DNA from 2 places in the Streptomyces sp. NPDC018045 genome. Region 1 is predicted to be linked to the other one. Evidence: predicted binding sites of a transcription regulator. Region 1 holds the regulator's gene; the other holds the start of a gene.

Region 1 (7,627 bases):
GCGCCGTCCTGACCCTGCGGGGACGCCTGCTGGCGGACGCGGTGGTGCGGGACCTGGTGGACTGATCACCCGGCTGGGCGAATGCCCGACGCAGTTCAGGCCGACTGCCTACGCTGTCCATAAGCCGCCGCCAACGCACGCGGCGGATGTGGAGGACCACGGAGATGACCGCTGTGGATGACCGGCTGATCACCGATGCCACCGAGATCTTCCGTCGCCTGGAAGTTCCGGAGTGGTACAAGGCGGAGCTTCTCAGGGGGAACATCGTGATGACGGCGGGGCCCGACGTGGTCCACAACCGGATCGTCCAAGACGTGCAGGACCAGATCCCCAGGCAGGTGGGAGCGTGCGCAGACTCAGGATGTCGGCATTCTCGAAGAGATCAGTGAGCCGCAGCCGGACCTCGTGATCCTGGAGCGTGGTGCCGGACCGGAGTCCGGACGGCTCACGCCGACCGAGGTCGTCACCATGCTCCTAGAGGTGGTCTGCAAGACCAGCTTGGACCGTGACTACCGCGTCAAGCGCAACATCTGCGCCGCCGGCAAGGTCCCCGCCTACCTGGTCATCGACCCCATCATGGCCCAGTGCGTCCTGCTCACCGAGCCCACCGGCTCCGGTGAAGAAGCCGATTACGCCGTGCAGCGCATCTCCAAGTTCGGCGGCCCCATGTCCCTGCATCTCCTCGGCATGGAACTGGACACCAGCGAGTTCCAGACGCTTCCCGGTGCTAGGCCGCACTCCCGTCCGTAACGAAGTCGATCAGTTCCTCCACCCGCCCCAGCAGCGCCGGCTCCAGGTCCTTGTAGGAGTGGACCGAGCCGAGGATCCGCTGCCAGGCCGCGCCCGTGTTGTCCGGCCAGCCGAGGGCCCGGCACACGCCTGTCTTCCAGTCCTGGCCGCGGGGGACGGACGGCCAGGCGGGGATGCCGACCGAGGCCGGCTTCACGGCTTCCCAGACGTCGATGTACGGGTGGCCGACGACCAGGACGTCCCGGCCGGTGACCGAGGCCGCGATGCGGGACTCCTTCGAGCCCGGGACGAGGTGGTCGACGAGGACGCCGAGCCGGGCGTCCGGGCCGGGGGAGAAGGAGCGGACGACGGCCGGGAGGTCGTCGACGCCTTCGAGGTATTCGACGACGACGCCCTCGACGCGCAGGTCGTCGCCCCAGACGCGTTCCACCAGCTCGGCGTCGTGGCGCCCCTCCACGTAGATGCGCCCGGCGCGGGCGACCCGTGCGCGGGCGCCGGGGACGGCCAGTGAGCCGGACGCCGTACGGGCCGGGCCGCGCGCGGCGGGCCGGGCCGCGGGCCGTACGAGGGTGACGACCTTGCCGTCCAGGAGGAAGCCGCGCGGCGTCATCGGGAAGACCCGGTGCTTGCCGAAGCGGTCCTCAAGGGTGACCGTCGGGCCCTCGGCGGTCTTCTCGCAGCGGATGACCGCGCCGCAGAAACCCGAGCCGGCCTCCTCGACGACGAGGTCCGGCTCCGCCTCGACCTCGGGGGCCGGCTGCTGCTTCTTCCACGGCGGGGTGAGGTCCGGGCCGTACTGTCTGCTGCGCATTGGACAGACGATAAGAAGGGATGGCCGGTCAGTGCCGCGACACGCCGAAGCGGCGGCTCAGCGCGTCGCGTTGCTCACGGACGAATCGGGCATCCACGACAGCGCCGTGCCCGGGTACGTACACCGCGTCCTCCCCGCCGAGGGCCAGCAGCCGGTCCAGGGCGGCGGGCCACTGCCCGGGGATCGCGTCCGGGCCGGCCTGCGGTGCGCTGGACTCCTCGACCAGGTCGCCGCAGAAGAGGACCGGGGGTGAGCCGTGCGTGCCGGGGGCCAGGACGACCAGGTCGTGCGCGGTGTGGCCGGGGCCGACGTTGGCGAGCAGCACCTGCCGGCCGCCGAGGTCGAGGGTGCGCTCGCCGGAGACGAGGTGGTGCGGGCGGACGAGGAGGTCGGTGGCCTCCGCCGCGGCCTCCGGGTCCACGCCGTGCGCCACCGCGTCGCGTCGCAGGTCGTCCTGGGCGCGCGGCAGGAACTCGTCGAGGCCGGCCGCGCCGAAGACCTGGACGCCGGCGAAGGCGGCGGTGCCCAGCACATGGTCGAAGTGGGGGTGGGTCAGCGCGACGTGTGTCACGTTCCGCCCCGTGATGCCGCGCACCTGGCGGCGGAGTTCGGCGCCGTCCCGGATCGTCGCGCCGGTGTCGACGATCAGGACGCCGGACGATCCGACGACGGCACCGATCGTCTCGTCCCAGCCCGGCATCCGGCGCCGCCCGACGCCCGCGCCGAGCCGTTCCCACCCGGCCTCTTCCCAAGTCGTACGCATACCGAGACGCTAGCCGCACCGCGATAGCGTTGCCTGCCGGACCGGCGCTTCCCGGGGACGCGCCGTGCCCGCGGTACGTCTTTTGCGGGAGGGCGGAGCACGGCCCCGGTACCGCCGCCCTTGCCCTGCCCAGGTGACCCGGCCGTACACTTGGTCAGGGTCTGGCACTCGGACCTGATGAGTGCCAGGGAAGACGACCCGGAAGAACCCGGCCGCGCGCCGGTGACACGGCCGGACTGGAGGTGTGCGCGATGCTCAGTGAACGCAGGCTCGAAGTGCTGCGCGCCATCGTCCAGGACTATGTCGGCACCGAGGAGCCGGTCGGCTCCAAGGCGCTGACCCAGCGGCACCAGCTCGGTGTCTCACCCGCCACGGTCCGCAACGACATGGCGGCGCTGGAGGACGAGGGTTTCATCGCCCAGCCGCACACGAGCGCCGGACGCATCCCGACGGACAAGGGCTACCGCCTGTTCGTCGACAAGCTGGCCGGCGTCAAGCCGCTGTCCAGCCCCGAGCGGCGTGCCATCCAGAATTTCCTGGACGGCGCCGTCGATCTGGATGACGTCGTGGGCCGTACGGTACGGCTGCTGGCGCAGCTCACCCGGCAGGTCGCCGTCGTGCAGTATCCGTCGCTGACCCGGTCCACGGTGCGGCACGTGGAGCTGCTGTCACTGGCGCCGGCCCGGCTGATGCTGGTCCTGATCACCGACACCGGCCGCGTCGAGCAGCGCATGGTCGACTGTCCGGGACCGTTCGGCGAGACCTCCTTGGCGGACCTGCGGGCGCGGCTGAACAGCCGCGTGGTGGGGCGGCGGTTCACGGACGTGCCGCAGCTCGTGCAGGATCTCCCGGAGTCCTTCGAGCAGGAGGACCGGGGCACGGTCTCGACAGTTCTGTCGGTGTTGCTGGAGACTCTGGTGGAGGAGACCGAGGAGCGGCTGATGATCGGCGGTACCGCCAATCTCACGCGCTTCGGGCACGACTTCCCACTGACCATCCGGCCGGTGCTGGAGGCCCTGGAGGAGCAGGTGGTGCTCCTCAAACTGCTCGGGGAGGCCAAGGACTCCGGCATGACCGTACGCATCGGGCATGAGAATGCTCATGAGGGCCTGACTTCCACATCGGTCGTCGCGGTCGGCTACGGTTCGGGCGACGAGGCAGTCGCCAAACTCGGCGTGGTCGGACCGACCCGCATGGACTACCCCGGAACGATGGGAGCGGTACGCGCAGTGGCACGTTACGTCGGACAGATCCTCGCGGAGTCGTAAGTGGCCACGGACTATTACGCGGTCCTGGGCGTACGGCGCGATGCCTCGCAGGACGAGATCAAGAAGGCTTTCCGGCGGCTGGCCCGCGAGCTGCACCCGGATGTGAACCCCGACCCGAAGACCCAGGAGCGGTTCAAGGAGATCAACGCCGCTTACGAGGTGCTGTCGGACCCGCAGAAGAAGCAGGTCTACGACCTCGGCGGCGACCCCCTCTCGCAGGCGGGTGGCGGCGGCGGGGCCGGCGGCTTCGGCGCGGGCTTCGGCAACTTCTCCGACATCATGGACGCGTTCTTCGGCACGGCCTCGCAGCGCGGACCGCGGTCCCGCACGCGGCGCGGCCAGGACGCGATGATCCGGCTGGACGTCGAGCTGGACGAGGCGGCCTTCGGCACCACCAAGGACATCCAGGTGGACACCGCCGTCGTCTGCACGACCTGTTCGGGCGAGGGCGCGGCGCCGGGCACCTCGGCGCAGACCTGTGACATGTGCCGCGGCCGCGGTGAGGTCTCCCAGGTCACCCGGTCCTTCCTGGGCCAGGTCATGACGTCGCGGCCGTGCCCGCAGTGTCAGGGCTTCGGTACGGTCGTGCCGACCCCGTGCCCGGAGTGCGCCGGTGACGGCCGCATCCGCTCGCGCCGTACGCTCACGGTCAAGATCCCGGCCGGTGTGGACAACGGCACGCGCATCCAGCTCGCGGGCGAGGGCGAGGTCGGCCCCGGTGGCGGCCCGGCCGGCGACCTGTACGTGGAGATCCACGAACTGGCGCACCCGACGTTCCAGCGGCGCGGGGACGACCTGCACTGCACGGTCACGATCCCGATGACGGCGGCGGCGCTGGGCACGAAGTGCCCGCTGGAGACGCTGGACGGCGTGGAGGAGATCGACATCCGGCCCGGCACCCAGTCCGGTCAGTCGATCCCGCTGCACGGCCGCGGCGTCACACACCTGCGGGGCAACGGCCGCGGCGACCTCATCGTGCATGTCGAGGTCATCACGCCCTCGAAGCTCGACTCGGAGCAGGAGGAGCTGCTGCGGCGGCTCGCCAAGCTCCGCGGCGAGGAACGCCCGACGGGCCAGTTCCAGCCGGGGCAGCAGGGGCTGTTCTCGCGGTTGAAGGACGCGTTCAACGGGCGGTAGGCGTGTTGTGGTGCCGGGGGTCCGGGGGTTGTCCCCGGGCTGGTGCCGTCAGCCGGGGCAGCAGGGGCTGTTCTCGCGGTTGAAGGACGCGTTCAACGGGCGGTAGGCCGTCCGTACGGACTCATGGCGGCGGTCGGGCGGGAGCCCGGCCGCCGTTCGTCGTCCGCTGCCCGGGAGGCCCTGGGCCATTGCCCGAAGTGCCCTGATCGCCGGACCTATTGGATCTTGGTGGGTCCGGGGCCGGTTCGGGACCCGGCGTATGGCGTGACACGATGTGGTCATGCCCACAGCGCTGACCGATCTCTGCCGCTATCCGATCGCGCAGGCCCCCATGGCAGGCGGCGTCGCCCGCCCGGAGCTGGCCGCCGCCGTCTGCGCGGCCGGCGGACTCGGCTTCCTGGCCGCCGGTTACAAGACCGCGGACGGCATGTACCAGGAGATCAAACAACTGCGTGGGCTCACCGACCGCCCCTTCGGCGTCAACCTCTTCATGCCGCAGCCCTCGCTCGCCGACAACGCGGCCGTCGAGGTCTACCGCGAGCAGCTCGCGGGCGAGTCGGCCTGGTACGAGACCGCGCTGGACGACATCGATCCGTACGGCGGCGCCGACGACGGGTACGAGGCGAAACTCGCCATCCTGCGCGAGGACCCGGTGCCGGTCGTCTCGTTCCACTTCGGGTGCCCGGCCCGCGCCGTTCTCGACGGGTTCGCGAAGGTCGGCACGTACACGATCGTCACCGCCACCACGGCGGCCGAGGCGCAGGCCGCGCAGTGGTCCGGCGCCGACGCGGTGTGCGTCCAGGGTGTCGAGGCCGGCGGCCACCAGGGCACCCACCGCGACGACCCGCAGGCCGACGGCACCGGGGCCGGGATCGGGCTGCTCTCGCTGATCGCGCAGGTGCGCGAGGCCGTGCAGATACCGATCATCGCGGCGGGCGGCCTGATGCGCGGTTCGCAGATCGCCGCGGTACTGGCGGCGGGCGCCGCGATGGCGCAGCTCGGTACGGCGTTCCTGGTCACCCCGGAGTCGGGCGCCGACCCGCTGCACAAGCAGGCCATGACCAACCCCCTGTTCACGCGTACGGAGCTGACCCGGGCCTTCTCCGGACGTCCGGCCCGCGGCCTGGTGAACCGTTTTCTGCGCGAGCACGGCCCGTACGCCCCGGCCGCCTACCCGGCCGTCCACCACCTCACCTCGGGCCTGCGCAAGGCCGCCGCCCGGGCCGGTGACGCGCAGGGCATGGCGCTGTGGGCGGGCCAGGGGCACCGGATGGCGCGCCAGCTCCCGGCCGGGCACCTGGTCGAGGTGCTGATGGCCGAACTGGAGGCGGCGCGCGCCGGGTCGGTGTCCGGGGCCCCGCACGCGTCCGGTCCGCCGGAAGGGTGTCCGGCCGGGCAGGAGATCCCGGGTGAGCTGGGAGGTGCGCTGTGACGGCGCCGGTGTTTCTCGTCGAGAGTGTCCCGGGCGCGGGGGAGACCGTGCTGGACGGGCCCGAGGGGCGGCACGCGGTCTCCGTACGGCGGCTGCGCGCGGGGGAACCCGTGGTGCTGACGGACGGGCGCGGCAGCGGCGCGGTGGGCGTGGTGCGGGCCGCCGAGGGCAAGGACCGGCTCGTCGTCGAGGTGACCGGTACGCAGACCGAGCCGGAGCCGGCGCCGCGCATCACCGTCGTCCAGGCGCTTCCCAAGGGCGACCGCGGCGAACTGGCCGTGGAGACCATGACGGAGACCGGCGTGGACGCCATCGTTCCGTGGGCCGCGTCCCGTTGCATCACGCAGTGGAAGGGCGAGCGGGCCGCGAAGTCCCTCGCCAAGTGGCGCAACACCGCCCGTGAGGCGGGCAAGCAGGCGCGTCGGCTGCGCTTTCCCGAGGTGACCGACCTGATGTCGACCAAGCAGGTCGCGGCGCTCCTCGCGGAGGCGGAGTTCGCCGCCGTACTGCACGAGGACCGCGACGCGGGGAGCGCGCCGCTGGCCTCCGTCGAACTGCCGTCGAGCGGGCGGATCGTGCTCGTGGTCGGTCCCGAAGGGGGCGTGTCGCCGGAGGAGCTGGCGGCCTTCGAGGAGGTCGGCGCCAAGGCGTACCGGCTCGGGTGGAGCGTGCTGCGGACATCGACGGCGGGTACGGCGGCCACGGCGCTGCTGTTGGGCCGTACCGGGCGCTGGAGTTGACGTAGCGACGGGCAAGACGACGGCGGGGCCGCGGCGCGGGTGACGCCGCGGCCCCGCCGCTTCGTGCTGCCGCCGGTCAGACCAGCTCGGCGTCGAGGGTGATGTTCTTGACGCCGGCCAGCGCCTGGCTCACCGGGCAGTTCTTCTTCGCGTCCTCGGCCGCGGCCCGGAAGTCCTCCTCGGACAGGCCGGGCACGCCGGCCCTCACGGTCAGCGCGATGCCGGTGATGCCCTCACCCGGCTGGAAGGTCACGTCGGCCGTGGTGTCCAGCGCCGTGACGGTGTAGCCCTTGCCCGCGAGGCCGTGCGAGAGGGCCATCGAGTAGCAGGACGAGTGGGCCGCCGCGATCAGCTCCTCGGGGCTGGTGACGCCGTTCGGCTGCTCGGCGCGGGCCGGCCAGTTCACGTCGAACGTACCGACGTTGGAGGACGCGAGGGAGACTTGGCCCTTGCCCTCCAGGAGGTTGCCTTCCCAGTGGGTCTGAGCGGTGCGGGTGGTTGCCATGGTGGATGACTCCTGGTGGTGGAGGGACGGCGGTCTGTGGTGGATCAGCTTAGTGACACCGGTGGGGCGTACGGCGGGACCCGGACAGGCGGAACATGGCAGTCCGTGCGGGCGGGGCGCGGCCCGTGCGGGCGCCGCGCACACTGGCCGAGCCGGGGCTGTCGGTCCGTGTGCGGCGGTGGGAGGCTGCCGGACATGGGGGCCATGGGGCGCGTACGCGA
Region 2 (7,627 bases), on a different contig from region 1:
CAGTTCGGCCAGCAGTGCCTGGCCTTCGGGCGTGTGCAGCGCGGAGAAGGAGTCGAGGTCGTTCGCCTGGTTCACCCGGTCCATTGTGGGCCAGCGCGCGCGTACGGGAGCGGCGGGGCGGGAGACGGGGGAGGGAACGGGGCGCGGCTAGCCGCGTGAACGGCGGGCGCGGCGGCCGTGGCCGCCCTGGGGTGTGGCCGGTGCGGGCGGCAGCGCCGCGACGACCCGGGGAGTGGCCTGTGTCGCGTCCGGATCCGCCGCGGCGTGGGCCCGCCGCCCGCGCCGTCCGCCGCGCCCGCCCGGCTGTCCTATCGGCTCGCGGCGGCGCTGCGCGCTGTCGCTGATCCGGATGAGCAGCGCGACCATCACCCAGTTCGCGACGAGCGAGGACCCGCCCTTGGCCAGGAACGGCAGCGCCTTGCCGGTGAGGGGTATCAGTCCGGTGACGCCGCCGGCGACGACGAAGACCTGGAGCAGCAGCGCGCTGGCCAGGCCCACCGCCAGCAGCTTGCCGAAGGGGTCGCGGGCGGTGAGGCCGACGCGCAGGCCGCGCTGGGCGAGCAGGACGTACAGGAGCAGGGTGGCCATCACACCGGCCAGGCCCAGTTCCTCGCCGACGGTGGTGAGGATGAAGTCGCTGTTGCCCGCGAAACCGATCAGTTCGGGGTGGCCCTGGCCCAGGCCCGTACCGCTGATGCCGCCGCTGCCGAAGCTGAACAGCGCCTGCGCGGCCTGCTCGGAGACCAGGCCCGGCGGCCGCTGTTTCTCGGGCAGGAAGATGTCCATGGGGCGCAGCCAGGCCATCACGCGGCCCTTGACGTGCGGTTCGGTCGAGCCGACGACGGCGGCGCCGATCACCGCCATGGCCAGGCCGCACAGCACCCAGCTCGTGCGCTCGGTGGCCATGTAGAGCGTGATCACGAAGAGCCCGAAGAAGATCAGCGACGTGCCGAGGTCACGCTCGAAGACCAGCACCAGGAGGCTGATGATCCAGATGGTGAAGATCGGCCCGAGCTGGCGGCCGGGCGGGAGCTGGACGCCCATGACGCGGCGCCCGGAGAGCGCGAGCGCGTCGCGGTTCAGGGTCAGATAGCCCGCGAAGAACACCGCGATCATTATCTTCACGAACTCGCCGGGCTGGAGCGACAGCGGCCCGACGAAGATCCAGCGCTTGGCGCCGTACGTGTCGCCGGGGAAGAACGCCGGCGCCATCAGCAGCACCAGCGCGACGGCCATCGTCAGGTAGATGTAGCGCTGAAGGAAGCGGTGGTCGCGCAGCAGCATCAGCACGGCCGTGCAGACCGCCACCCCGATCACCGTCCACACGAGCTGCCCGCCGGCCGCCGGGGCCATGTGCAGGCTCGGTTTGGCCGCGTACGTGATGTCGAGGCGGTTGAGCAGCACCAGGCCGAGGCCGGACAGCAGTGTGGCGAGCGGCAGGATCAGCGGGTCGGCGCGTGGCGCGAAGCGGCGGACGACCAGGTGCGGGACGAGCGCCATGAAGAAGACGGCGGCGGCGAAGCCGGGCAGTCCGGTGGGCAGCCGGCCGTTCATCGACAGGCCGGTGTACGCGTAACCGAAGACCGTGATCAGCACGGCGAAGGCGAGCAGCCACATCTCCGTACGCCGCCGGTTCGGGGCCTGGGCGAGAGCGGCGAACGTCATCGTGCGCTCGGCGTCGCTCTCCGGCCCCTCAGGGGTCCGGAGCGAGCTCGTCAGTCCACGCACGGGATGCCTCCGCCATCAATCATGGGAGCCGTCTGCCCGGAACGATCCGTCCCGGAACCGGACTCCACCGTCGATGAGGAAGACGAGGCCGACAGTTGCAGGGTTCCCGCAGGTGAGCGGGGTGTGACCGACCCGGCACGAGACCGTCGCCGCTGGTAGACAAGCCAGAACGGCCGACGCCGGGGGCGATGTCCCGGCCCACTTGCCGCCGTATCTTGTCCGGATCCATCCGGTTCCCGTCTGTCCCGTCCCCCCTTTTGGCCCAGTGGGGCAGTCGGTCGGTGGGGTGTGGGGTGTGCGTTGTGCGGCTTTGGCCCGGTGGGGGTGCTCGTTGTGCGCTTTGGGTCCGTGGGTGGGGGCTCGGGGCCCTTCCGGGGGTACTCTCCCCCCCCGCACCCAGCAATGCGATCCGCGCGACAGCGCAACCCCTCGCGCGAAGCGCGAACGTCCACCCACACGGGACCGCACCCGCGAAGAAGGCGCAGGATTGCCAATCCCCCCACCTGGGCAAGGTGGCCACCGAACCCCCGCCGTCCCCACAGACGCGCCCCAAGGCAAATTGGCACTCCGCTTGACCGAGTGCTAACCGCGTCATAGTCTCAGCTCTGGCACTCTCCGTCGGGGAGTGCCAAACACAGCGACGGGCAGGTCCGGCACCCGCGACGACGGATCCACCTGGTCGCCACCTCAGACAGTTAACCCCGTGAGATCTCCGAAGGGGGAGGTCGGATCGTGACGACCGCCAGCTCCAAGGTTGCCATCAAGCCGCTTGAGGACCGCATCGTGGTCCAGCCGCTCGACGCCGAGCAGACCACGGCTTCGGGCCTGGTCATTCCGGACACTGCCAAGGAGAAGCCCCAGGAGGGCGTCGTCCTGGCCGTTGGCCCGGGCCGCTTCGAGGACGGCAACCGTCTTCCGCTCGACGTGACCGTCGGCGACGTCGTGCTCTACAGCAAGTACGGCGGCACCGAGGTGAAGTACAACGGCGAGGAGTACCTCGTTCTCTCGGCTCGCGACGTGCTCGCGATCGTCGAGAAGTAATTCACCGAAGAATGCCTTGAGCTGCGCCCCTGGTTCCCGCGTCTAAACAACCGGTCGCCCGGGGCGCAGTTCGTTGGAGAGAACGACTAAGGACACGTAACTCATGGCGAAGATCCTGAAGTTCGACGAGGACGCCCGTCGCGCCCTTGAGCGCGGCGTCAACAAGCTTGCCGACACCGTGAAGGTGACGATCGGCCCCAAGGGCCGCAACGTCGTCATCGACAAGAAGTTCGGCGCCCCCACCATCACCAACGACGGTGTCACCATCGCCCGTGAGGTCGAGGTCGACGACCCGTACGAGAACCTTGGCGCGCAGCTCGTGAAGGAGGTGGCGACCAAGACCAACGACATCGCTGGTGACGGCACCACCACCGCCACCGTGCTGGCGCAGGCGCTGGTCCGCGAGGGCCTGCGCAACGTCGCCGCCGGCGCCTCCCCGGCCGCCCTGAAGAAGGGCATCGACGCCGCGGTCAAGGCCGTGTCCGAGGACCTCCTCGCGACCGCCCGCCCGATCGACGAGAAGTCCGACATCGCCGCCGTGGCCGGTCTGTCCGCGCAGGACAAGCAGGTCGGCGAGCTGATCGCCGAGGCGATGGACAAGGTCGGCAAGGACGGTGTCATCACCGTCGAGGAGTCCAACACCTTCGGTCTGGAGCTGGACTTCACCGAGGGCATGGCCTTCGACAAGGGCTACCTCTCGCCGTACATGGTCACCGACCAGGAGCGGATGGAAGCGGTCCTGGAGGACCCGTACATCCTGATCCACCAGGGCAAGATCGGCTCGATCCAGGACCTGCTGCCGCTGCTGGAGAAGGTCATCCAGGCCGGCTCCTCCAAGCCGCTGCTGATCATCGCCGAGGACGTCGAGGGCGAGGCCCTGTCGACCCTGGTCGTCAACAAGATCCGCGGCACCTTCAACGCCGTCGCGGTGAAGGCCCCCGGCTTCGGTGACCGCCGCAAGGCGATGCTCGGCGACATGGCCGCCCTGACCGGCGCGACCGTCATCGCCGAGGAGGTCGGCCTCAAGCTCGACCAGGCCGGTCTGGACGTGCTGGGCACCGCCCGCCGCGTGACCGTCACCAAGGACGACACGACCATCGTGGACGGCGGCGGCAACTCCGCCGACGTCGAGGGCCGCGTCAACCAGATCAAGGCCGAGATCGAGTCCACCGACTCGGACTGGGACCGCGAGAAGCTCCAGGAGCGTCTGGCGAAGCTGGCCGGCGGCGTCTGCGTGATCCGCGTGGGTGCGGCCACCGAGGTCGAGCTGAAGGAGAAGAAGCACCGTCTGGAGGACGCCATCTCCGCGACCCGCGCCGCGGTCGAGGAGGGCATCGTCTCCGGTGGTGGCTCCGCCCTGGTGCACGCCGCCAAGGTGCTGGAGGGCTCCCTCGGCAAGGAGGGCGACGAGGCCACCGGTGTCGCCGTGGTCCGCCGCGCCGCCGTCGAGCCGCTGCGCTGGATCGCCGAGAACGCCGGTCTTGAGGGCTACGTCATCACCGCGAAGGTGGCGGAGCTGGAGAAGAACCAGGGCTTCAACGCCGCGACCGGCGAGTACGGCGACCTGGTGAAGGCCGGCGTCATCGACCCGGTCAAGGTCACCCGCTCGGCGCTGGAGAACGCCGCGTCGATCGCCTCGCTGCTGCTCACGACCGAGACCCTGGTCGTCGAGAAGCCGGCCGAGGAGGAGGCCGAGGCCGGTCACGGTCACGGCCACGCCCACTGAGGCAGCTCAGCCCAACGAGGCCCGGTCCCCTTTCGAGGGGGCCGGGCCTCGTCCCGTTGACGCCGGGGCCGGCCCCGGGTTCTTTCAGGCGGAGTGGCCGAGCCCTTCCGGGCGTACGGGGTCGGCGAACGGCAGGCCCCGCGTGTAGCGCTCGATCTCGTCCAGGGCCTGGTCGGCCATGCGGTGGAGTTCGCCGCCGAGGGAGCCCGCGATGTGCGGGGTGAGCAGGACGTTCGGGAGGTCGTAGAGGGGGGAGCCGGGGGGCGGGAGGTCGGGGTCCGTCACGTCGAGTACGGCATGGAGGCGGCCGGCGACGAGCGCGGGGAGCAGGGCCGCCTCGTCGACGAGGGTGCCGCGGGCGGTGTTGATCAGGGTGGCGCCGTCGGGCATGAGGGCCAGTCGGCGGGCACTGAGCAGGTGGTGGGTGGCGGGTAGTTGGGGCGCGTGGACGGTGACCACGTCGGCGGCGGCGCAGAGGTCGTCCAAGGGGGCGAGGGTGACGCCGAGACGGGTGGCTTCGGCCTCGTCCACGTACGGGTCGTGGAGGAGGACCGTCAGGTCGAAGGGGCGCAGCAGGTCGATGACGCGCCGGCCGATGCGGGAGGCGCCGATCACGCCCACGGTGCGGCGGTGGTTGCCGGCGCCCTCCAGTTCCCGGTGCCAGTCGTGGGGGGCGCGCAGCGCGCGGTAGCGGTGTGCGGCGTGCAGGACGCGTTTGTTGGCGAAGAGGATCGCGGCGAGGGTGTATTCGGCGACGGGCTGCGCGTTGGCGGCGGCCGCTGAGGTGACGGCGATGCCCCGTTCCCAACAGGCTTGGGTGACATGGGGTTTGACCGATCCGCCCGCGTGGGTGACGGCGCGCAGGCGCGGGGCCCGGTCGAGGACGGCGGCGGTCAGCGGGGTCGCTCCCCACGACGTCAGGAGGATCTCTGCGTCGGCCAGCGCGGTGGCGACGGCCGGGGTCGGGTCGGCCAAGTCGTGCGCGACCAGGCGGGGGTCGGTGCGGGTGAGCGCTGTCAGGCGGGTGCGGTGGTGGTCGGCGAGCAGGCGTCCGGCGAGGCCGGGTTCCATGGCGAGCAGCAGGGTGGGGCGGGAAACTGCCTGGTCAGGGTGGTTGTCAGTGGTGTGGTGCATGGTGGAAGCGTGCTCCTGGCCGGGGGCGTCACTTGACGCTTCCGGCGGCGAGTGAGGCCTTCCAGTGCCGCTGGAGGGTCACGAAGGCGATGATCAGGGGGAGGACGGCGAGGAGGGAGCCGGTGACGACGAGGGGGTAGAAGGACGGCTCGCCGTGGGCGTTGCCGTTCCAGGCGTACAGGCCGAGGCTCACGGGGAAGAGCCGCTGGTCGGAGAGCATCACGAGGGGGAGGAAGAAGTTGTTCCAGATCGCGGTGAACTGGAAGAGGAAGACGGTCACCAGGCCCGGTGCGACCATACGCAGGCCGATGGACCAGAAGACGCGCAGCTCGCCCGCGCCGTCGATACGGGCCGCTTCGAGCGCCTCGTCCGGGATGTAGCCGGCGCTGAAGACCCGCGCCAGGTATACGCCGAACGGGTTCACGAGGGCGGGTACCAGCACCGACCAGTAGGTGTTGACCACGCCGGTCCTGCTGGCCAGCAGGTAGAGGGGGAGCGCCAGCGCCGTGGTGGGGACCAGGACACCGAGCAGGACGACGCCGAACAGCTTCTCCTTGCCGGGAAACCGGTATTTGTCGAAGGCGTAGCCGGCGGCCACGCAGATCAGGGCACAGAGCGCGGCGCCGGCGCCCGCGTAGAGCAGGCTGTTGGCGTACCACCGGAAGTAGATGCCGTCGCTCTCCGCGGCGAGGCGGGAGAGGTTGCCGGCCAGGTCGAAGCCCTCGAAGGACAGGGCGTCACCGGCCAGCAGGCCGCCCGCGTCCTTGGTGGCGGCGGTGACCAGCCAGACGAGGGGAAAGAGCGTGTAGAGGACGGCGAGGCCGAGCGCGGCGTTGACGGCGGTGGGGGAGAGCCAGCGGCCGCGCGGGCCGCGGGCGACGGCGCGTACGGAGCGGGCGCGGGACGGGCGTACGGGCACGGGGGCCGCCGGGCCGGGGACGGCGGTGCGGGGCGAGGGTGCCATCAGGGCCTGCCCTTCGGGTGGGCGAGCGGGGGGCGGGCCGCGTCCGGCAGACGGCGGCCGGGCCGGGACGACCGGCCGGAGAGGCGGGTGACGGCGAAGGACAGCAGCGCGGCGACGAGCGCGAGCAGGACGGACGAGGCGGCCGCGAGGCCGTAGTCGTTGCGGGCGAAGGCGGCGGTGTAGGCGTACATGTTCGGTGTCCAGGAGGAGGTGACGGCGGACGCCGAGCCCTGGTTGAGGATCAGCGGCTCGGTGAAGAGCTGGAGCGAGCCGATGACGGTGAAGAGGGCCACCATGACGAGGGAGGAGCGGATGAGGGGGAGCTTGACACCGGTCGCGACGCGCCAGGCGCCCGCCCCGTCCACCGTCGCGGCCTCGATCACCGAGCGGTCGACGGCCTGGAGGGCGGCGTAGAAGATGACCATGTTGTAGCCGAGCCACTCCCACAGGGCGATGTTGACGACCGAGGGCAGCGCTCCGGAGGGGGACAGGAAGTCGAAGCCGAGACCGCCGGACTCCATCGCGGCCACGACCGGGCTGAGCGTGGGGGTGTAGAGGTAGACCCAGATCAGGGCGGCGATGATGCCGGGCACGGCGTGCGGCAGGAAGAGGGCGAGCTGGAAGAAGCGCCGGGCGCGGGCGAGGGCGGAGTCCAGCAGCAGGGCGAGCGTCAGCGCGCCGGCCAGCAGGAGGGGGATGTAGAGGGCGCAGTAGCCGAGGAGGACGAGGAAGCCGTCGCGGAAGGCGTGGTCGCCGAGCGCCGCCGCGTAGTTGCCGAGTCCGCTGAAGACCGTGTGCGTACCGCCGAAGCCGAGGCCGGACTGCTTCTCGGTGAAGAGGCTGAGCCAGACCGCGTATCCGATCGGGACGACCATGACCACGGCGAAGAGGGCGAAGAAGGGGGTGAGCAGGACGGTGACGGCACGCGCCTTGGCGCTCACCGGCCCATGACCTTCAGGCCGCGCTTCCTCAGTTCGCGTACCGTCGCGTCGCTGCCGGCGCGTACGGCGGCGGCGAGCGAGCCCGTGCCGCCG

Evidence for each region. The regulator HrcA, encoded in region 1, represses chaperone genes, less so after heat shock. The targets are predictions, from matches to a motif close to TTNGCACTCNGNNNNNCNGAGTGCNAA.
Region 2: the regulator HrcA is predicted to act here: its motif matches at 2,288-2,314, upstream of groES (co-chaperone GroES).

Annotation. Positions count from the first base shown of each region.
Region 1 covers NZ_JBIRFL010000001.1:797,813-805,439, reverse strand. The annotation lists gene hemW (radical SAM family heme chaperone HemW) at 1-65, shown strand, start outside; partial or broken gene ACH4EB_RS03475 (Uma2 family endonuclease) at 165-750, shown strand; gene ACH4EB_RS03470 (DUF3097 domain-containing protein) at 728-1,561, opposite strand; gene ACH4EB_RS03465 (MBL fold metallo-hydrolase) at 1,590-2,324, opposite strand; gene hrcA (heat-inducible transcriptional repressor HrcA) at 2,576-3,592, shown strand; gene dnaJ (molecular chaperone DnaJ) at 3,593-4,729, shown strand; gene ACH4EB_RS03450 (nitronate monooxygenase) at 5,010-6,161, shown strand; gene ACH4EB_RS03445 (16S rRNA (uracil(1498)-N(3))-methyltransferase) at 6,158-6,901, shown strand; gene ACH4EB_RS03440 (OsmC family protein) at 6,978-7,406, opposite strand; gene ACH4EB_RS03435 (hypothetical protein) at 7,602-7,627, shown strand, end outside.
Region 2 covers NZ_JBIRFL010000005.1:219,179-226,805, forward strand. The annotation lists gene ACH4EB_RS14770 (methyltransferase domain-containing protein) at 1-84, opposite strand, end outside; gene ACH4EB_RS14775 (FtsW/RodA/SpoVE family cell cycle protein) at 148-1,665, opposite strand; gene groES (co-chaperone GroES) at 2,461-2,769, shown strand; gene groL (chaperonin GroEL) at 2,873-4,495, shown strand; gene ACH4EB_RS14790 (hydroxyacid dehydrogenase) at 4,580-5,629, opposite strand; gene ACH4EB_RS14795 (carbohydrate ABC transporter permease) at 5,658-6,593, opposite strand; gene ACH4EB_RS14800 (carbohydrate ABC transporter permease) at 6,593-7,534, opposite strand; gene ACH4EB_RS14805 (ABC transporter substrate-binding protein) at 7,531-7,627, opposite strand, start outside.